DNA from 4 places in the Kitasatospora sp. NPDC127035 genome. Region 4 is predicted to be linked to each of the others. Evidence: riboswitches for the same ligand, from Rfam matches in the RefSeq annotation. Region 4 holds a riboswitch; each other region holds the start of a gene.
The links. Region 4 has a riboswitch for cobalamin ahead of metE (5-methyltetrahydropteroyltriglutamate--homocysteine S-methyltransferase). Riboswitches for the same ligand answer to the same signal wherever they lie in the genome.
Positions count from the first base shown of each region.

Region 1: linked by a shared signal. The riboswitch ahead of ACFWIC_RS09870 (ABC transporter substrate-binding protein) and the one ahead of metE (5-methyltetrahydropteroyltriglutamate--homocysteine S-methyltransferase) in region 4 are both predicted to bind cobalamin.
Region 2: linked by a shared signal. The riboswitch ahead of ACFWIC_RS13005 (ribonucleoside-diphosphate reductase subunit alpha) and the one ahead of metE (5-methyltetrahydropteroyltriglutamate--homocysteine S-methyltransferase) in region 4 are both predicted to bind cobalamin.
Region 3: linked by a shared signal. The riboswitch ahead of ACFWIC_RS22030 (cobalamin biosynthesis protein) and the one ahead of metE (5-methyltetrahydropteroyltriglutamate--homocysteine S-methyltransferase) in region 4 are both predicted to bind cobalamin.

Region 1 is NZ_JBHXDN010000011.1:65,965-71,248, forward strand. It holds gene ACFWIC_RS09865 (WD40 repeat domain-containing protein) at 1-783, shown strand, start outside; cobalamin riboswitch at 1,078-1,283, shown strand; gene ACFWIC_RS09870 (ABC transporter substrate-binding protein) at 1,303-2,367, shown strand; gene ACFWIC_RS09875 (FecCD family ABC transporter permease) at 2,364-3,443, shown strand; gene ACFWIC_RS09880 (ABC transporter ATP-binding protein) at 3,440-4,258, shown strand; gene ACFWIC_RS09885 (ferredoxin) at 4,255-4,995, shown strand; gene ACFWIC_RS09890 (CbtA family protein) at 5,155-5,284, opposite strand, start outside.
Region 2 is NZ_JBHXDN010000015.1:13,094-18,377, forward strand. It holds gene ACFWIC_RS13000 (ribonucleotide-diphosphate reductase subunit beta) at 1-969, opposite strand, end outside; gene ACFWIC_RS13005 (ribonucleoside-diphosphate reductase subunit alpha) at 969-3,395, opposite strand; cobalamin riboswitch at 3,580-3,722, opposite strand; gene ACFWIC_RS13010 (hypothetical protein) at 4,229-5,173, shown strand.
Region 3 is NZ_JBHXDN010000032.1:22,268-27,551, forward strand. It holds gene ACFWIC_RS22025 (cobyric acid synthase) at 1-1,252, opposite strand, end outside; gene ACFWIC_RS22030 (cobalamin biosynthesis protein) at 1,249-2,217, opposite strand; cobalamin riboswitch at 2,316-2,447, opposite strand; gene ACFWIC_RS22035 (alpha/beta hydrolase) at 2,712-3,827, shown strand; gene ACFWIC_RS22040 (hypothetical protein) at 4,252-5,284, shown strand, end outside.
Region 4 is NZ_JBHXDN010000030.1:63,461-68,744, forward strand. It holds gene ACFWIC_RS21325 (glycerophosphodiester phosphodiesterase) at 1-1,563, shown strand, start outside; gene ACFWIC_RS21330 (adenosylcobinamide amidohydrolase) at 1,789-2,580, shown strand; cobalamin riboswitch at 2,744-2,964, shown strand; gene metE (5-methyltetrahydropteroyltriglutamate--homocysteine S-methyltransferase) at 3,125-5,284, shown strand, end outside.

The sequences.
Region 1 (5,284 bases), on a different contig from region 4:
GGGACGGTCGTCGCCGCCGCGCTCGACCCACGCGCCGCACGGGTCGCCACGGGCGGGACCGAACGGATCGTCAGGATCTGGGACACCTCGACCGCCGAGGTCGTCCACCGGCTGACCGACCTCAACGGATGGGTGCTCGCGCTGCGCTTCGTCGCCGACGGCACGCAACTCGTCGCCGTGGACGGCGACGGCGAGGCGGGCCTCTGGGACGTCCGGACGGGCGCGCTGCTGGCACGCTCCCACCGGCTCGGTTCCCGGTCGGAGACGGGCGCAGCACCCGGTGCGCCGGCGGCCCCCTGGCAGCAGGAGGCCGCCCGCCACGACTGGAGCCGCATCGCGTGCTCCTGTCGTCGGGGAGCCCGCCACGTCCCGGAGGACTTCGCACGGCTCATGGCCGCGCGGACGCCCGAGGAGGCGTCGGGACACGGGCTGGTGGGCGACGTCGAGTCCCAGGGCTTCCTCTCCGAGGCCTCCCTGCCGATGGCCTCGATGCTCCTCCTGGCACTGGAGCACGAGCAGCTGTCGGCGCCGGCCCGCTACCGGGTGCTCGACCTGCTGATGGCGTGCGTGGAGGGTGAAGCCGACCTCAGCGCCTCGGCGGCCGGCCACCCCGACATCGAGGAGGAGTGCTGCGACGCGGTGCGGCGCGGGATCCCGCTCTTCTACGAGGAGTTGGCCGCCGGGAGCACGCCCGGTGCCGGCGAGCCCGCCTACCTCATCCTGCGTGCCCTCGGCGAGGACACGGAGCGGCTGGACGGCATCCGGAAGGCCGGTCTCGGGTAGGCGTTCCCTGAGGTGTGCCTCGTGATCCGGGGGCCGGGCGGTGATGCCGACCGGCCCCCGGATCATGTTCGAGCGGTCCCGCCAGGTGGCCGCCGGCCGATCCCGGACGCGGCCCGGAAGGCCGGGTGGGAGACGAAGGGCAGCGCCCCGGGCACCGGGGCCGACGCCGACCACGAGCCCCGGAAACTGATCGGCGACGCCGACCGACCGTTCTCGGCCACCCGGGCGCGCTCGCCGACGAACCATCCGAACGATCGCCCCAGGTACCGACCGACACCGACCTGACCACGCCTGATACCTTGCAGTGGCCATGGTGTTCGGGAAACCGGTCTGAGTCCGGTGCGGCCCTCGCCACTGTTGCCGCGGAGTGCCGCGGCCCTCGCTGACCGGCTCTGCCAGCGGTCAGGGCCACTGGGTCGGCTGGAAGAGCCACCCGGGAAGGTCGGCTGCGGCGTGTCGATGCGGAAGCCAGGAGACCGGCCACGGCGCGACATGTTCCACGAGGGTTTTGGAGAACACGTGCCCAGCGCTCTGCCGTACCCGTTCCGTTCCATACGTTCCGCACGTCCCGTAGGTGCCGTAGGTCCCACAGGTCCGGTACGCGTCGGCCGCGCGGTCGCGGCCTTCCTGTTCACCGGTGTGCTCGGCGCCTGCGCGGGCGCCCCCGCACCCGACACGCCCAGTGCGACGGCCGGCAGTGCCGGGCCGGTCACCGTGAACAACTGCGGGACCACCGTGACGGTCGGCGCGCCGCCCGAGCGGCTGGTGACGCTCAATCAGGGTGCGACCGAGGTGGCCCTGGCCCTCGGCCTGGAGTCCCGCATGGCCGGTACCGCCTATCTCGACAATGCCGTCCCGGAGAAGTGGAAGGCGGCCTACGACTCCGTGCCGGTGCTCTCCAAGGACTACCCGACGAAGGAGAAGCTCCTCGCGGCGCGGCCCGACTTCCTGTACGCCTCCTACTCCAGCGCGTTCACCGACAAGGTCGCGGGCACCCGGGACGAGCTGGGCGGCCAGGGCATCCCGTCGTACCTGTCCCCGTTCGGCTGCTCGGACAAGAGCCAGGTGCCGCCGCCGACCTGGCAGGCGATGTGGGGCGAACTGAACGACGTCGCCAGGGTCTTCGGTGTCACGGAACGGTCCGCCGCGATCCAGCGGCAGCAGGAGCAGCAGCTGGCCCAGTTCACGGCGACGGCCGCGGGCAAGGGCCTGAAGGTCCTGTGGTTCGACTCGGACACCAAGGCACCGTTCGTCGGCTCCGGCCACGGCGGGCCTCAGCTGGTGCTCGACGCCGTGGGGGCCCGCAACGTCTTCGCAGACCTGCCCGGTGCCTGGCAGAACGTGAGCTGGGAGAAGGTCGTCGCCGCGGACCCGGACGCCATCGTGCTCGCGGACGCCGACTGGGACACGGCCCAGTCCAAGATCGACTATCTGCAGGGCGACCCGGTGCTGAGCAAGCTCACCGCCGTGCAGCGCAAGGCCTTCGTGGTGGTGCCGTTCTCCGAGTCGACCCCCGGTGTGCTGCTCGCCGACGGTGCCGCCCGGGTGTCGGCGGGACTGGGCCGACTGCACCCGGGATCATGACCGCCACGTCCCCTCCCGCCGTGCGGCTCACCGGTCCGGGCCGCACGGCGGCGGCCCTGGCCGTCGCCGCAGCCCTGCTCCTGGCCACCGTGCTCCTCGGTCTGGCCGTGGGCTCGCACCACGAGCCGGTCCGGACGGTGATCGACGTCGTGGTGCGCCGTCTCGGGCTGGGCGACCCGCACGTGACGCTGCTGGACGACCAGATCGTCTGGCAGTTGCGGCTGCCCCGGGTTCTGGGAGCGGCTGCCACCGGCGCCGGTCTCGCGGTCTGCGGTGCCGTGCTGCAGACGCTGACCGGGAACGACCTGGCCGATCCCTTCCTGCTCGGGATCTCGGACGGAGCCGCCGCCGGCGCGGTCACCGTGATCGTCCTCGGGGTCGGCGTGTCCGGCGCCGTGGGAACGGGCGCGGTGGCGACGGCGGCGTTCGCCGGCGCCCTGCTCGCGGCCGTCGTCGTGCTGGCCCTGGCCGGTGCGCGCACCCGGACGCTGCCGACCACCCGGACCGTGCTCGCCGGCATCGCCGTCGGGCAGATGTGCGGGGCCTACACCTCGTTCGCCGTAATGGTCCTCGGGGACCGCGACGCGGCGCGCGGTGTCATGGAGTGGACGCTGGGCTCGGTCGCCGGCGTGCGGTGGCCCACCGCCGTCTTCCTGACCGCGGTCGCGCTGGCCGGGGTCACGGTCCTGGCATCCTCGGCCCGCGACCTGGACGCCTTCGCCTTCGGCGAGACCGCCGCCCGCTCCCTCGGCGTCCACGTCGAGCGGACCCGCTGGGTCCTCGTCGCCGTCGCTGCGCTGGTGACCGCGTGCCTGGTCGCCCACACCGGCGTCATCGGGTTCCTCGGCCTGGTCGTACCGCATGTGGTCCGTCTCGTCTGCGGCCCGCGCCACGCCGTCCTGCTGCCCGTGTCGGCGCTGACGGGTGCGTCACTCCTGGTGGGCAGCGACATCCTGGCGCGCTCGGTCCTCCCCGACCGGGAGATTCCCGTCGGCGTCATCACGGCCGGGCTCGGAGCACCCTTCTTCGCCTGGCTGCTGTGGCGCCAGGGCCGGGCCGACGGGAGGGGGCGGTGACGGTGACGCACCCCGTCGAACTGCGCGCGGAGGGACTTCGTGTGCGCATCGGCGGAGCCACCCTGCTGGACGCGGTGTCGCTCACGTTCGGCCCCGGCCGGATCACGGCCCTGCTCGGGCCCAACGGCGCCGGGAAGTCCACCCTGCTGCGCGCGGTCGCCGGACTGACCCGTCCGAGCGCCGGTCGGGTCCTCCTGGACGGCGAGGACCTCCACGCGCTCACGGCCCGCCGACGGGCCCGACAGGTGGCCTTCCTGGAGCAGCAGGCGGACACCCGGCTGTCGCTGCCGGTCCGTCAGGTCATCGAGCTCGGCCGCACCCCGCACCGCAGCCGCTGGCCCGTGCCGGCGAACACAGCCGCCGACGCCCACGAGCGGGCCGTGTTCGCCGACGCCGTGGCCGCAGCCGACGTCGGCCATCTGCTCGACCGCTCCTGGCCGACGCTGTCGGGTGGCGAGCGGCAGCGGGTCCAGCTCGCGCGGGCGCTGGTGCAGGAGCCCGGCGTGCTGCTGCTCGACGAGCCCACCAACCACCTCGACCTGCGCCACCAACTCGGCTTCCTCGAAACCGTCCGGGGGCTGGGCATCACCACGGTGGCGGCCCTGCACGACCTCGAACTCGCCGCCGCCTACTGCGACGAGGCCGCCGTCCTGCTCGACGGCCGCCTGGTCGCCCACGGGACCGGTCCCGAGGTGCTCACCTCGCCCATGATCGCGCGCGTCTACGGCGTCGACGCCACCGTGGAACGCCACCCCCGGCACGACCGACCGCACATCCGGTGGAACGGACTGCTCCACGAGAGGAAGACGCCATGACCTCCCCGGTCCCCGAAGCCAACGCCCGCCGCGGCGCCGTACTCCTGGTCGGCATGTCGATCGCGGAAGCCGTCCGCCGTGACGAACTCCTCAGGACAGCGGCCTCGCACCGGGCCTCGATCGCGTTCCTGCAGCAGGCCGACCCCTCGCTGTCGGCCGAGCTGACCAGGCTGGCCGACGCGGGCACCGAGACCGTGGTCGTGATCGGCGTCCGGCTCACGGCCTCCGGCCCGGCCCAGTCCTGGCTGCGGCGGATCGCCGCGCACTGGTGGCGCGAGCGCGCGGGCCACCGCCCCGAACTCCTCGTGGCGACCCGCCTCGCCGCTTCGCCCGACGAGGTCGCCGCGGTGGCCGCGACGACGAAGGCCGTCACCGGCAAGGAGCCCGGCCTCACGTCCGCGGCCTGGGAGGACGTCACCGGCCACCGGCACCAGGTCCTGGTGTGCCGCGGCCCGCGCTGCGCGGCCCGGGGTGCCGAGGAGGGCCTGCGCGCCCTGGTGCAGAAGCTGACCGAGCAGGGTCTCGGCGACGACGACGTGCTCGTGACCCAGACGGGATGCCAGTTCCCGTGCAACCAGGCACCCGTCGTCAGCGTGCAGCCCGACGACGTCTGGTACGGCGGGGTCGACCCGGCTGTCGCAGACCGCATCGTCACCGAGCACCTCGCCGGCGGACGACCGGTGGAGTCCAACCGGCTCCCCCGCCACCGGAAGGAGCAGACGGGCCACCACGGCTGATCGCGATCACCGGCGCGGGAGCGGAGCCGCGCCCGCGCAGAGCCCCCCGAAGGCGTGGGCGAGCGTCGCGCCTGCGGCCCCGCAACGCAGCCGCGCACGACTCGACCCCGCCTGCGCGCCTTCGGCGGGGTCGAGTCGTGCGCGGCGGGGAACTGCCCGTCAGACCGCCGGAGCGGGGACGGCCGTACGGTCCTCGGCAGGCGCGGCGGGGGTGAGGGCCCGCTGTGCCAGGGCTCCGAAGACCAGGGCGAACCCGGTCCAGAGCACGACCTGCAGACCGATCGAGGCG
Region 2 (5,284 bases), on a different contig from region 4:
GTAGGCGGAGACCCGGCGCTCGAAGAAGTTGGTCAGCTCCTGGACGTTCTGCAGCTCCATGAACCCGAACGGGTTGGTGGAGCCGTACCGGACCGGCAGGCCCAGGCGGGCGAGCCGCTGGTCGGCCACGGCCTGCAGGTACTCGCGCATCGACTCGGTGTTCATGCCGGGCAGGCCGTCACCGCACAGGTCCTGGGCGAACTGGAGCTCGGCCTCGACGGCCTCCTCCAGCATCTCGGTGACCTGCTGGGCCATCTTCTCGTCGAAGAGGTCGGGCTCCTCCGCGCGGACGGTGTCCACCACCGACATGGCGAAGTCCATGTGCATGGACTCGTCGCGGAACACCCAGTTGGTGCCGGTGGCGAGGCCGTGCAGCAGGCCGCGGCTGCGGAACCAGTACACGTACGCGAAGGCGCCGTAGAAGAACAGGCCCTCGACGCAGGCCGCGAAGCAGATCAGGTTCAGGAGGAACGCGCGGCGGTCCTCCTTGGTCTGCAGCGAGTCGATGTGGTCGACCGCGTTCATGTACTTGAAGCAGAACTGGGCCTTCTGGTGGATGGAGGGGATGTTCTCCACCGCGGCGAAGGCCGCGTTGCGGTCCTCGGGGTCGGGCAGGTAGGTGTCCAGCAGCGTCAGGTAGAACTGGACGTGCACGGCCTCCTCGAACAGCTGCCGGGACAGGTAGAGCCGGGCCTCGGGGGAGTTGATGTGCTTGTAGAGGCTCAGCACCACGTTGTTCGCGACGATCGAGTCACCGGTGGCGAAGAAGGCGACCAGGCGGCCGATCATGTGCCGCTCGCCCTCGCTCAGCTTGGCGAGGTCGGCGACGTCGGAGTGCAGGTCCACCTCCTCGACGGTCCAGGTGTTCTTGATCGCGTCCCGGTACCGGTCGTAGAACGACGGGTAGCGCATCGGGCGCAGGGTCAGCTCGAAGCCGGGGTCGAGCAGCATCTTCTGGGCGTCGGACATTACTGGCAGGCCTCGCAGGACTCGGGGTTCTCCAGGGAGCAGGCCAGCGCGGCCTCCTCCTCCGGGGTGAGGGTCGGGGCGCCGACGGTGACGGCGACGGGACCGGCCGGGACCGGGGCGGCGGTGCGGGCGGCGCCGGAGGCGGCCTGGGCGATCCGGGTGGCCGGGCGCGAGCGCAGGTAGTAGGTGGTCTTCAGACCGACCTTCCAGGCGTACGCGTACATCGAGCTGAGCTTGCCGATGGTCGGGGCGGCCATGAACAGGTTCAGCGACTGGCTCTGGTCGATGTACGGCATGCGGGCCGCGGCCAGGTCGATCAGCGCGCGCTGCGGGAGCTCCCAGGCGGTGCGGTACAGCGAGCGGACCCCGGCGGGCAGCCAGCCGAGCTCCTGGACCGAGCCGTTGGCGTCGCGCAGCGCGTCCCGGGTCTGCTGGTCCCAGACGCCCAGCTCCTTGAGCTCGCGCACCAGGTACGGGTTGACCTGGAGGAACTCGCCGGAGAGGGTCTCGCGCTTGAACAGGTTGGACACCTGCGGCTCGATGCACTCGTACACGCCGGCGATCGAGGCGATCGTCGCGGTCGGGGCGATCGCCAGGAGCAGCGAGTTGCGCAGGCCGGTGGAGGCGACGCGGGTGCGCAGGGCCTCCCAGCGGTCGGCCCACTCGGGCGCGGCGCTCGGGAAGTGGTCGATGTGCAGCTCGCCGCGGGCGGCGCGGGTCTCCGCGTACGCCTCGTGGCGGCCGAGCTGCTCGGCCAGGTCGGCGGAGCGCTCGTACGCGGTGAGCATGATGCGCTCGGCGATCAGCGTGGAGAGCTGCTTGGCCTCGGCGGAGTCGAAGTCCAGGCGGAGCCGGAAGAAGACGTCCTGCAGGCCCATCACGCCGAGGCCGACCGGGCGCCAGCGGGAGTTGGAGGCGCCGGCCTCGGGGGTCGGGTAGAAGTTGATGTCCACCACGCGGTCGAGGAACGTCACGGCGGTGCGGACGGTCGCGTCCAGACGCTCCCAGTCCATCGCGTTCAGCAGGTCGGCGGCGGTGGCACCGGCGGCGACGTGGGCGCCGAGGTTGACCGAGCCGAGGTTGCAGACGGCGGTCTCGGAGTCGTCCGTGACCTCCAGGATCTCGGTGCAGAGGTTGGAGGAGTGGACGGTGCGGCCGGGCAGCGCGGTCTGGTTGGCGGCGCGGTTGGACGCGTCCTTGAAGGTCATCCAGCCGTTGCCGGTCTGCGCGAGGGTGCGCATCATCCGGGAGTACAGGGTCTGCGCGGGGATGGTGCGGACGGCCTTGCCGGCCAGCTCGGCCTTGAGGTAGGCCTCGTCGAAGTCGGCGCCCCACAGGTCGACCAGCTCGGGGACGTCGGCCGGGGAGAACAGCGACCAGTCGGCGTTGGCGTTGACCCGGCGCATGAACTCGTCGGGGATCCAGTGCGCGAGGTTGAGGTTGTGGGTGCGGCGCGCCTCCTCACCGGTGTTGTCGCGGAGCTCCAGGAACTCCTCGATGTCCGCGTGCCAGGTCTCCAGGTAGACGCAGGCCGCGCCCTTGCGACGGCCGCCCTGGTTGACGGCGGCGACCGAGGAGTCGAGGGTGCGCAGGAACGGGACGATGCCGTTCGACTTGCCGTTGGTGCCCCGGATCAGCGAGCCGCGCGAGCGGATCCGCGAGTAGGAGAGGCCGATGCCGCCGGCGTGCTTGGAGAGGCGGGCGATCTGGGCGTACCGCGAGTAGATCGAGTCCAGGTTGTCCAGCGGCGAGTCCAGCAGGTAGCAGCTGGACATCTGCGGGTGCCGGGTGCCGGAGTTGAAGAGGGTCGGCGAGGAGGTCAGGTACTCCAGCCGGCTCATCAGGCGGTACAGCTCGGCCACCTCGCGCACCGACTGCTCGTTGTCGCCGACCGCCAGGCCACAGGCGACGCGGAGCAGGAAGTGCTGAGGGGTCTCGACGACCTTGCGGGTGATCGGGTGACGCAGCAGGTAGCGGGACTGCACGGTGCGCAGGCCGAAGTACTCGAAGCGGTCGTCGCCGGCCGGGTCGACCAGGGCGTTCAGCGCCTCGGTGTGCTTGGCGACGAACGCGGCGGTGGTGTCGCCGATCAGGCCCTCGGCGTGGCCGACGGTGATCGAGGTGGAGAAGGAGACCACGCCCTGGGTCGCCGCCTCGTCGACGATCTCCAGCGCGAGCAGCCGGGCCGCCAGCTTCGAGTACTGCGGGTCCTCGGCGATCATCGACGCGGCGGCGTCGATGGCCAGGCCGCGCAGCTCGGCGAAGTCCGAGCCGGCGTTGCGGCCGCGCAGCGCGGCGGCGGCGACGTGACCCGGGTCCACCTGGGGGAGGTCGACGCTGCGGTCGGTCAGCACGCGGAGGAGCGCGCCGCCGGGGTCGGAGACCGTACGGTCGGCGGGGGCGGAGCTGGAACCCTGGGCGGGCAGGGTGACTGAGGCAGCGGTGGTCAAGGCGCTCTCTCCTGGCGGCGATCGGCGTCGGTAGATCGGGGGGCCGGGCCGTTCGGGGCAGGGGAGGACGGCGCGGGCGCCCGTGGCGTCGCGCGGCGTGTCGTCCCCGGCCCGCCCGCGAGGCCCGGAAGGTGGTGCTCGTGCTGGGGCCTCTGCGGGGAGGCGCTCGCACACCGTCGGCAGGTACTCGGACTCGCGGGCTCCCATGGGGAGACGGCCGCTCACCGCTGCGGGGCAGTCCCGGACTTGCACCGGGTTCCCCTGCGTCGACAGCAGGGTCGAGCATACATCTAGTGGTGCTCTCTCGATGCGACACCACATGTTGTGCAGCGCGGCGTGTTGGCGCGATGACCGCTGGTACCGGGGCGGGAGCCGGGAAGGGGCGCGGGCCGGGGTTCCGGACGCCCCGGGGCTTGTCAGGATTCGGAAACGGAATGGTGACCGGGGCGGTCGCCGGTCAGGGCCATGCCCTACGATCTCGCCTCATGAGCGACGGAACGGGCGTGCCCGGGGAGTGGTCTGGACAGCCCGCTTCGCCGGGGGAGCAGCCGGCCCCTCCCGCCGGTGCGGGGGGCGCACAGAACCAGCAGCCGGGTGGACCCGGACCGGTGCCGCCGGGGCAGCAGCCCTCCGGCGGCCAGGCCGTGCCGCCGGCACCGGGCGGCTTCGGACCGCCTCCGGCGTCGTACGGACCGCCCGCGCCGCCGCCGGCCCGGCCGCCGGCGCCCGCGGCGCCGCAGCCGCCGCAGTCGATCCAGGTGCCGCCGCCCGTTCAGCCGCCTGTTCAGCCGCCCGCGCCGCAGCCTCCGGTGCAGCCCCAGCCGGCGCCGCAGCCCCAGCCGCCGATGCCGGTGCCCTCGCACCACTGGCAGCATCCTCCGCAGCCGCAGCCGCAGCACCTACCGCCGCCGCAGCAGCCGCAGCAGACCGAGCCGGACTGGGCCGCGCTCGCCGACCGCAACGCGGCCGAGCACCGGCGCAAGACCCGGTTGAAGATCATCGGTGCGGCCGTCGCCGTCCTGATCATCGGCGGCGCCGTCGCCGGCGGCCTGCTCCTGCTGGGCAAGGACGGCGACGAGAAGCCGATCGCCGGGCCCACGTCGACCGCGACCGGGGCCACCCAGCAGCCGGCGCCGTCTCCGACCGGTTCCGCCAAGCCGACCCCGACGTCCACCCCGACGCCGACCCCCACTCCGAGCGCGACCCCCGACGACCCGTCGAAGCCGCTCTGGGACGCCTCCACCGACCCGGCCCCGCAGGACGCGGCGGCGCTCTTCTCGGCGCTCACCGTGACCGTCAACGGCGCCACCTGGAACCGGACCGTCGTCTCGCTCGACTCGCCCTGCTGGGACGGCAACTCCACGGTCGGCGGTCTCGGCCGGGCGCTCGGCGACCAGGGCTGCCGCCAGGTCCTCCGGGCCACCTACGTCTCCGGCGACAGCGCGGTGACGCTCGGCGTCGCCGTCTTCGACCACAAGATCCAGGCCGAGACGGCCCTGAAGAACTACGTCGGCCACCTCAAGGGCGCCGCCGCCCCGGGGGCGCCGGTCTTCTGCGCCACTCCGGGCTGCACCAACACCAAGAGCATCCTTGGACGCTACGCCTACTTCACCGTCGAGGGTTCCGCCAAAGGCGGCAACACCGCGGACGCCGCCGCGACCGCGGCCGCCACGGGCTTCGGCGAGCACGTGAAGAACCAGCTGCTCCAGCGGGCCAAGACGCCCGCGGCCCCGCCGGCGGCCCCGGCGGGCTGACCGCCCGCCGCCGGCCCGGCCGGCCGTCCCCCGCGTGCCCGCTCGCCGGGACGCGGGGGAGTGTGGCAGGCTCGCGGGCTGTCAGTCGTACGCGTGTCCGGTCGTGGCGGC
Region 3 (5,284 bases), on a different contig from region 4:
CCCAGACGGAGCCCACCCGGCAGCCGTCCAGGAAGGGGGTGCCGCCCTCGACGGTGACCACGCCGTGGTGGATCTCGTAGCCCTCGACCCGCTGCCCGTACGCCTCGCCGACCGGCCGGCCCAGCACCTTCTCGACGCCGAACCGGACGTGCGTCGGCAGCAGGCCGAGCCCCTCCACGGCGCCGGCCTTCGACTCGACCTCGTCCACGACGGTCCGCGCCAGCATCTGGTAGCCGCCGCAGACGCCGAGGACGGGACGGCCCTGCGCCGCCCGCGCCTTCAGCGCCGTCTCCAGGCCGCGCTCGCGCAGCCAGGCGAGGTCCGCGACGGTGGCCCGGGTGCCGGGGAGCACGACGAGGTCGGCGTCGGCCAGCTCCTCGGGCCGGGTGGCCCAGCGGACCAGCACCCCGGGCTCCTGGGCCAGCGCGTCCAGGTCGGTGAAGTTCGACAGCCGGGGGAAGCGCACCACGGTCACCCGCAGCACGTCCGCGCCGAGCGGCCCGCGGCCGGCCGTGCGGTCGACCACGGTGGACAGGTCGAGCGAGTCCTCGGCGTCCAGCCAGAGGTCGGGCAGCATCGGCAGGGTGCCCAGCACCGGGCGGCCGGTCAGCTCGCGGAGCATCTCCAGCCCGGGGGCGAGCAGCCGCGCGTCGCCGCGGAACTTGTTGACGAACCAGCCGGCCACGTGCCGCTGGTCCTCGGCCGAGAGCAGCGCCAGCGTCCCGTACATCGCCGCGAACACCCCGCCCCGGTCGATGTCCCCGACCACGACGACCGGCAGCCCGGCGGCGGTGGCCAGGCCCATGTTGGCGATGTCCCGGTCCCGCAGGTTGATCTCGGCGGGCGAGCCGGCGCCCTCGCAGATCACCACGTCGTACCGGCGGCGCAGGTCCGCGAGGCACTCCAGGGCCCGCTCCAGCAGCACCGGCTTGCGGTCGCGGTAGTCCAGCGCGCCGACCTCGGCGACCGCCCGGCCGAGCAGCACGACCTGGCTGCGGCCGTTCGCGCCGGGCTTGAGCAGCACCGGGTTCATGGCCGCCTCGGGCTCCACCCGGGCGGCCTGCGCCTGCATCGCCTGCGCGCGGCCGATCTCGGCGCCGTCCGCGGTGACGAAGGAGTTCAGCGACATGTTCTGCGCCTTGAACGGCGCGACGCGGACGCCCTGACGGGCCAGCCAGCGGCAGATGCCGGCGGTGACCACGCTCTTCCCGGCGTCCGAGGTCGTCCCGGCGACCAGCAGTGCGTTGCTCATGCCCCACCCCTTCTCCTGCTCAGGGCCGCCCGGAGCAGCAGATGCCCGGCGACCGTCGTACCCAGCGCCAGCGCGCCCACCCGTCGGGAGAGCACGCAGGCCCGCTCGATGTCGTCCACCCCGACCGGCCGGAGCCCCTCGCCGAGCACCGGCCGGTGCTCGACGCGGTCGCCGTACCGGAGCGTCCCGCCCAGGCGGACGCCGACCGCACCGGCGAAGGCCGATTCGGCCTGGCCCGCGTTCGGGCTGGGGTGTGCGGAGCCGTCCCGCCGCCAGACCCGCCAGGCGGTGCGCGGTTCGGGCGCGGCGGCGACGGTCAGCAGCGCGGTCAGCCGGGCGCCCGGCCAGCCGGCCACGTCGTCCAGCCGCGCGGAGGCCCAGCCGAACCGGGCGTACCGGGGCGAGCGGTGGCCGACCATCGCGTCCAGGGTGTTGACGGCGCGGAACGCCAGCAGGCCCGGTGTGCCCGCGAGCCCGCCCCAGACCAGCGCGTTGACCACGGCGTCGGCGGTGTTCTCGGCGACCGACTCGACCACCGCGCGGGCCAGCTGGGCCTCGTCCAGGGTGCTCGGGTCGCGGCCGCACAGGTGCGGCAGCCGCTCCCGGGCCGCCGTCAGGTCGCCCGCGGCGAGCGAGCGGCCGATGGTCCGGGCCTCCCGGGTCAGCGAGGTGCCGCCGAGCACGGTCCAGGTCGCGGCGGCGGCCAGGGCGGCCCGCCCGAGCGGCCGGCGGCCGAGCAGCCGGTCGGCGGCCACGGCGCCGGCCGCGACGGTGCCCACGCAGAGCGCGGTGTAGGCGGTGCCGGTGGCGCGGTCGTCGCGCCAGATCCGCCGTTCCAGCCGGTTCGCGGCGGTGCCGAAGACGGCGACCGGGTGGCCGCGGCGAGGATCGCCGAGCCGGGTGTCGGCGAGGTATCCGGCGACTGCGCCCGCGGCGAACGCGGCGGCGCGGGTCAGCGGACGCACGGCGGGGTGCGGTGGCGGGTCGTCGCGGCCGGGGCAGGCTGCATCGCGTGGGTGTCCTCACTCAGGGTCCGCGCCCTGGATCGACGTACCGGGGGCGAGAGTCTCCTGGCTTCCGGGTCGGACGCACGCCCGGGCCTTCCAGCGGCTTCTGACGGCTCGCCGTGGCATTGTCCGGACGTGCTCCCCGGTGACAGTGGCGGGACCGCGCCGGACTCGCACCGGCTTCCTCTGCTTGCCTCCGTATGGCTGAAGGATCCCATCACGCCCCCGAACCGGGAGTCAACCGAGGTCACGGAGCGTTCGGTCACACCGCCGGTCCTCGCGCGGCCCCCGCGCCGGCCCCGCGCGGGCCCGCCCCGGAGGCTCTCGCCCCGGTGTGACGTTGCTCCCGATCTGACACGGACGGCCGTGTCCTACTGGCCACCGGCCGCCGCCGCTAGTGGACTGGGGCCAGAACACCCTCCGGCACCGGGACTTAACTGCGGGGAGCGAGTATGCGTTGGGGAATCGCGGCCACCGTGGCCGCCGCCGCCGTCGGTACGGGGGCGGCCGTGCTGGTGATCGGCCGGCGGGCGTCCGAGCGGATGGTCCACCCGGCCGTCGCGGCCCGGGCGAGGTCCGGCCCGGTGCAGGTCCTGACCCTCGGCGCGGGGCGGGTCGGCTTCACCCGCGGCCCGGAGAGCGAACGCCCCGGCCGCTGGGCCGTGGAGTGGGGAGAGGACGGGCACGCGGTCGTCGGCGAGGTCCTGCACAGCGACGGGAAGGGCGTCACCCGCCGCCTGCTCCGGGCGGACCGGGGCACCCTCACGCCCGGTACCGAGGTCCGCTTCACCCCCCGGGTCCATCTCGGGGACCCGACGACCGCGCTCGGGATCCCGTTCACCGAGACCGCCGTCGAGGGCGAGCTGGGTGCGCTGCCCGCCTGGCGGCTGGACGGCGCGCGGGGCACCTGGGTGATCCTGGTGCACGGCCCCGGCGCCGACCGCTCCCAGGCTCTCCCGGTGCTCCCGCTGCTCCGGCGGCTGGCCCTGCCGGTGCTCGCCGTCAGCTACCGGGGCGACGCGGGTGCGCCGGCCTCCCCGGACGGCCTCGGCCACTTCGGCGAGACCGAGTGGCGCGACGTCGAGGCGGCGATCCGGCGCGCGCTGGACAGCGGCGCCGGCAAGGTCGTCCTCTACGGCTGGTCGCTCGGCGCCACCACGGCCCTGCAGGCCGCCGCCCGCTCCGGCTGGGCAGGCTCGATCAGCAGCCTGATCCTGGACTCGCCGGTGCTGGACTGGCCGGCCGGCGCGCGGCGCGGTGCGGCCCGGGCCGGCTACCGGGGCGTGGCCGCCGAACTGGGCGCGCTCGCCGCCGAGGGACGCACCGGCCTGGATCTGGCCGACTTCGCGCGCCTCGCCGACGGCACCGACCTGCGGGTCCCCACCCTGGTGCTGCACGGCCCGGACGACCCGGTGGCCCCGTTCCGCGCGGCCGAGCGCCTCGCCGGGAGGCGCCCGGACGTGGTCAACCTCCAGGCCTTTCCCGGCGGTGACCACGCCGCACTCTGGAACACCGACCCGGAGCGCTACGAGGAGACCCTCCGCCGTTGGCTCACGCCCTTCCTCTGAGCGCGCCCGGCCCGGTCCACCCGGCCGCGGCGGCTCCCCGGTCGCCGCGGCCGCTTCCCCTCTCCCTTTCCTCCCCGCTTTCCCTTCCCTCCCTCCCCGGTCACGAGTGGCATGGACCCGCCACTAAGATCAAGCCAGTCGGTTTGGCCTCTGTTGCCCGATCTTGTGGAGGCCCCGCGCCCGCCGCCCGGCCCGCGCGTGCAACCGGATGTGACAGATGGCCGGTACAAGGGGAAGACTGCTCGACGTGACGTCTCGGAACCCGCGCGACCGTGATGCCCCGCTCCCGCCGACGATCGGTACCGGTGCGACGGTGACCCGTCTCCCCGGAACTGCCCACCGCCCCGCCGGCGCCAGGCCGGGGACCTCCGGCGTACCCCGCCGACGAGGCCCGGCCCCCGCACCCGGCCGCGGCCGGGTCCCCGTGCCGGAGGGCTTCCCCGCACCCGCCGAACTCGCCCCGCTGGCCCGCCGCATGCTGGTCGACGCCGTCCGGATCGCCCGTTGGGCCGGCGACCTCGACGAGGTCGACAAGCGCGGCGAGCTGCTCCCCGACGACGCCCGGGCCGCCGGCCGCGCCCTCGCCATGACGGTGGGCGCCGCGGCCAAGGCCTGGGGCCAGGCGCTGCTGGTCGGCCTGGTCGAGGCCAGGGACGGCGGCGCCGTCCCCGGCTGGCGCCTGCACGCCTGGGAGCACGACGACGAGGCGGTGGTCCGCGGCTGGTCGGCACTGTTCGACGCCTGGACCCTGCTCGCCCCGGTCCCGCCCGCCGCCCTGCGCGGCGTCTTCGCGGTGCTCGCCGGGCAGGCCGTCGACCAGGCCCCGCAACTGCTCTCCTTCCTGCACCTGGTGGACGGCCCGGTCGCCGACATGGAGCTGCTGGAGCTGCTCCGGCGCGGTCTGGACGAGCGCCGGGTCGGCGGTGGCGAGAGCACCTTCGGCCTCTCGCCCGTCCCGCACGCGGCCTCGGCGATCTCCGCGGTCCGCGGCACCTGCCGCGAGCCGCAGATCGACACCCCGGCCTCGCCCGCCGACGTGGCGGCCGTCCTCGACTGGATGCTGGACGGCCTCGCCGCCGTCGGCGCACTGGTCCGCCGGGACAACGCCGCCGACCTGTCGCCGCTCGGACACTGGGCGGTGCGGGCCAAGCTGGAGGAGATCTGCACCGTCGCGCAGACCGCCGCCGGCCACATCGAGCAGAGCGCGCCGGAACTGCTGAGCGCCTGCGCCGACTACTCGCCGGGCCCGGCCCGCGCCGAGTACCGCGCCTGGCTGGCGGCCCGCCCGGCCGACCGGGCGGTGGCCGAGCTGCTGGAGGCGGCGCAGGGCGAGGACGCGCTGGTCCGCGGCCTGGCCTTCGAGGCGCTCCGGGTCGCCGGCTCCACCGCCGAGCAGGCCGTCCGGGCCGCCGTCGACGAGCCGGTGCTGCGCCCGTACGCGCTCCTCTGGCTCGCCG
Region 4 (5,284 bases):
CTGGACGTCCCGGCGAGCGGCGCCACCCCGTGGTCGATCGCCACCGTGCGGACCGGCACCACCGCCGCCAACGGCCTGGAGTTCGCCCGGCGGACCACCGCCAACAGCTGGCTCGTCACCGACACCGCCGCCGCCCCGGTCGCCGCCGGCACCGGCCGCGACGTGCGGATCGCCGTCGAGGTGCACGGCACCACCGCCCGCTGGATCTTCGACGGCCGGGAGGCCGCCCGCACCACCCAGGTCGCCCGCAGCGCCGACGGCGGCCAGGCGCTCGTCGTCAACGGCGCGAAGGTGTCGTTCGACGACCTCAGGGTGACCGCGCTCGCCCCGGGCGGCCTGCTCCGGCCGGCGGGCTCCCCGCTCACCGTCTTCGCCCACCGCGGCGCCTCCTCCGCGGCACCGGAGAACACCCTGGTCTCGGACGAGGTCGCCCGGCGCGGTGGCGCCGAGTGGATCGAGAACGACGTCCAGCCCAGCAAGGACGGCGTGCCGTACATCCTCCACGACGACACGGTGGACCGCACCACCGACGGCCAGGGGCGGATCCGCGACCTGACCTCCGCCCAACTGGACGCGCTGGACGCCGGTTCCCGGTTCGGCCCGGCCTACGCGGGTGCCCGGGTGCCCACGCTCGCGGCGCAGTTGGAGGATCTGCGCACCCGTGGCGGCAACCTGCTGCTGGAGATCAAGGGCCGGCACAGCCGCGACGAGGTCGCCCGGATCGTCAAGGAGGTGCGCGACCACGGGATGGCGGGCCGCGTCCTCGTCCAGAGCTTCGAGGTGGACGCCCTGCGGCACACCCGCGAGCTGGCACCGGAGTTGCCGCTCGGCCTGCTGCGCAGCACCCTCGACGCCGACCCGGTGGCGATCTCCAGGGAGCTCGGCCTGGCCGCCTACAACCCCTCGGACGGCGCCGTCTCCGCCCGGCTCGGCGTGGTGAAGGACCTGCACGCGGCCGGCGTCGCGGTCAACGTCTGGACGGTCGACGCGGCCGCCCGGTGGAAGGCGCTGGAGGCCGCCGGCGTCGACGGCATCATCACCAACCGTCCGGCGGAGCTCGCCGGCTGGAACGCCGCCTGGCAGCAGGCCGGCGCCGTCGCGCCGCCCGCCGCACCCACCGTGGCGATCACCTCCCCGGCCGCCGGGGCCGCCCTGGACCGTGCCCAGCAGCCGGTCACCGCGGTGCAGGCGCGCGGCGCCGACTCCGTTCGGCTGACCCTGGACGGTGCCGAGCTCACGCCGGGCACCGCGCTCGACACCACGGCGCTCGCGCTCGGCCGGCACACCCTGCGGGCGGAGGCGACCGGCCCCGGCGGGCGGGCCGAGACGACGGCCGAGTTCACCGTCGCGGCCACGCCGACCGGTCTGGCCTCGCTGGTCCTCACCTCGGGGGCGGACCGCAACGCCGTCGCCACCCTGACCGTGATGCTCGGCCAGGGCCAGTACGGGCCGCTCGCCCGGTGGGCCGAGAACCAGTCAGGCCGGACCGTCCCCGCCGACCGGGCCCGGCTGATCGCCGCCGACGCCCTCGCCCTCGGCGGTACGCCCCCCGCCAACGGCTGACCGCACCCCGGCGCACCCCGGCCGAACCGACCGCGTCGGCCGCACGACCGGCACCGGCGCACGACCGGCACCGGCGCACCGACCGCCGGACCCCGTGCCCGCTCGCCCGGCACGGGGTCCGGCGTCCGCCGGGGGCTCCGTCGATCCGTGCGGCGTCGCCCTGTGCCTAGGATTGATCGCCTGGCCGGTCGGCCGCTCACCCACGTGCCCGAAGGTGGATCGTTCATGGCAATCCCGCAGCAGCAGGCGGGCCCTCCCGGAGTGGACGACGGGGTCTTCGGCGACCCCGTGGTGATCGAGCGGTCCGGCCGCCCGGAGGACGGTGAGTGCCGCCATCTCCTGGTGTGGCGGGCCGGACCCGGCTGGCGGATGCTCAGCAGCGCCGTGCTGGGCGGCGGCCTGGGCGAGCGGGAGTGGCTGGTCAACGCCCAGGTCCGGGCCGGGTACGGCAGGACGGACCCGGACCGGCACCTGGCCGAGCTGGCGGAGGACCTGGGGCTGCGGGGTCCGGGCGTCGGGCTGATGACCGCCGCCCGGGTGGACGCCTTCACCTGGGCCCGCGACCACGGCGTCACCGCGGTGGTGACGACCGGAATCGGCGTGCCGACCTGGGCGTCGGCGCCCGCCGACGGCGCCGCGCCCGGCGACGCGCTCGTTCCCGGCACGATCAACATCGTGGTCGTCGTTCCGGTGGCCCTCTCGGACGCGGCCGCCGTCAACCTCGTGGCCACCGTGACGGAGGCCAAGGTCCAGGCGCTGCTCGAAGCCGGGTACGACTGCTCGGGGACGCCGTCGGACGCGGTCTGCGTGGCGGTGCGGCGGACCGGTCCCGGCCGGGAGGCGGAGCCGTTCGGCGGCCCCCGGTCCCGCTGGGGATCCCGCGCCGCCCGCGCCGTCCACGCGGCCGTCGTGCTGGGCGCCGAGCGCGACCGGGCCGGCCGCGTCCGGGGACCCGTGCCCGGTCACCTGCGGTCCACGCCCGGGTGCGGTCGGACCTTCGTGCTCTCCGACGAGTAGCGGCACGGCCGGGGCGCGGGGTTCCGGGACGGCGGGCCGGCACCCGCACCGGCCGGTCCTGTCCTGTCCCGTCCGGCCCTCCGCCGCCCGTCCGGGGCCCTGGCGGCGTCTCAGGATGTGGACGTCCAGGTGTCCTTGTGTTCTCCCGGTACCGGATTCGCCCTAAGCTGGGCGGGCAGCTGGTTCGCCCTGCCCACCAGGCAGGCGCGTCGTAAGAGGGAACCCGGTGGGAATCCGGGACTGCCCCGCAGCGGTGAGTGGGAACGACCGCCGTCATACGCACTGGGCCCGGTCGGGTCTGGGAAGCGACGGCCAGTAGGTGTCCGCCCTTTCGGGCGGGCGTGTCCACGAGTCCGAAGACCTGCCCGTTGCCCGCACGCGACCCGTTCGCGCGCGGACATCCCGGTGACCTCGTGGGCGGGTCGGCGTACATACCAGGCGGATCCGGCGCTTCTCGTGCGCACGCGGTCCCGCCCGGTTCGTCACCCCTTCGCGCCTCCGTCCCGTCACCGGGGCCACAGACAGGCTCGCGAAGGAGAGTCCCTTGACAGCGAAGTCCGCAGCCGCGGCAACCCTGGCCACCGTGTACGGATACCCCCGCCAGGGCGGTGGCCGTGAGCTCAAGAAGGCGATCGAGGGGTACTGGAAGGGCGCCGTGAGCGCCGACGCCCTGCTGGCCACCGCCGCCGACCTGCGTCTGGAGAACTGGAGCAGGCTCGCCGGGGCGGGCGTCCAGGAGGTGCCCACCGGCGACTTCTCGCTCTACGACCACGTGCTGGACACCACGGTCGCCGTCGGCGCGATCCCGCCGCGTCACCGGGCGGCGGTCGAGGCCGACCCGCTGGACGGCTACTTCGCCATGGCGCGCGGCACCCAGGACGTCGCGCCGCTGGAGATGACCAAGTGGTTCGACACCAACTACCACTACCTGGTGCCCGAACTCGGCCCCGACACCGTCTTCACCGCGAACTCCGCCAAGGCGGTCGCGGAGTTGCGCGAGGCCCTGGACCTCGGCCACAGCGCCCGTCCGGTGCTGGTCGGCCCGGTCACGTACCTGCTCCTCGCCAAGCCCGCCCCGGGCGTCCCCGAGGACTTCCAGCCGCTCACCCTGCTCGACCGGCTGCTGCCCGTCTACGCCGCCCTCCTCGCCGACCTGCACGAGGCCGGCGCCGCCTGGGTCCAGCTGGACGAGCCGGCGCTCGTCCAGGACCGCACCCCCGCGGAACTGAACGCCGCCGCGCGCGCCTACCGCGACCTCGGTGCCCTCGCCGACCGGCCCAAGCTGCTGGTCGCGAGCTACTTCGACCGCCTGGGCGCCGCGCTGCCCGTGTTGGCCAGGGCCCCGATCGACGGCCTCGCCCTGGACTTCACCGGCCCGGCCGCCGCCAACCTGGGCGACCTGGCCGCCGCGGGCGGTCTGCCGGGCAAGCGGCTGGTCGCCGGTGTGGTGGACGGCCGCAACATCTGGATCAACGACCTGGAGAAGTCGCTCTCCACCCTGGCCACCCTGCTCGGGCTGGCCGGCACCGTCGACGTGGCCCCGTCGTGCTCGCTGCTGCACGTCCCGCTGGACGCCGCCGCCGAGCGCGACCTCGACCCGCAGATCGCCCGGTGGCTCGCCTTCGCGCGGCAGAAGGCCAACGAGGTCGCCCTGCTCGCCCGCGGCCTGCGCGAGGGCACCGGCGCGATCACCGCCGAACTCGCCGCCAACCGCGCCGACCTGGCGTCCCGCGCCAACTCCCCGATCACCCGTGACCCCGCGGTGCGGGCCCGCACCGCGGCCGTGACCGAGGCGGACGCCCGCCGGGCCCAGGCCTACCCGGAGCGCGCCGAGGCCCAGCGCACCCGCCTCGGCCTGCCGCTGCTGCCGACCACCACGATCGGTTCGTTCCCGCAGACCTCCGAACTGCGGGTGGCCCGGGCCGACCTCACCGCCGGGCGGATCGACCCGGCCGCGTACCGGGAGCGCATCCGGAGCGAGGTGCGGGAGGTGATCGCCTTCCAGGAGAAGGCCGGCCTGGACGTCCTGGTGCACGGCGAGCCCGAGCGCAACGACATGGTCCAGTACTTCGCCGAGCAGCTCACCGGCTACCTCGCCACCCGGCACGGCTGGGTGCAGTCCTACGGCACCCGGTACGTCCGCCCGCCGGTGCTGGCCGGTGACATCTCGCGCCCGCACCCGATGACCGTCGACTGGTTCCGCTACGCGCAGGACCTGACGGACCGTCCGGTGAAGGGCATGCTCACCGGGCCGGTCACCATGCTCGCCTGGTCCTTCGTCCGGGACGACCAGCCGCTCGCCGACACGGCCTTCCAGGTCGCCCTCGCCCTGCGCGACGAGGTCACCGACCTGGAGGCCGCCGGCGCGGTCGTCGTGCAGGTCGACGAACCGGCGCTGCGCGAGACGCTCCCGCTGCGCTCCGCCGACCGCCCGGCCTACCTGGACTGGGCCACGGTCGCCTTCCGCCTCGCGACCTCGGGCGTGCGGGTCGACACCCAGATCCACACCCACATGTGCTACGCGGAGTTCGGCGCGATCATGACGGCCATCGACGAGCTGGACGCCGACGTGATCTCGCTGGAGGCGGCCCGTTCGCACATGGAGGTCGCCGGTGAGCTGGCCGCGGCCGGCTACCCGCGCGAGGTCGGACCGGGCGTGTGGGACATCCACTCCCCGCGTGTGCCGAGCGCCGACGAGGCGGTG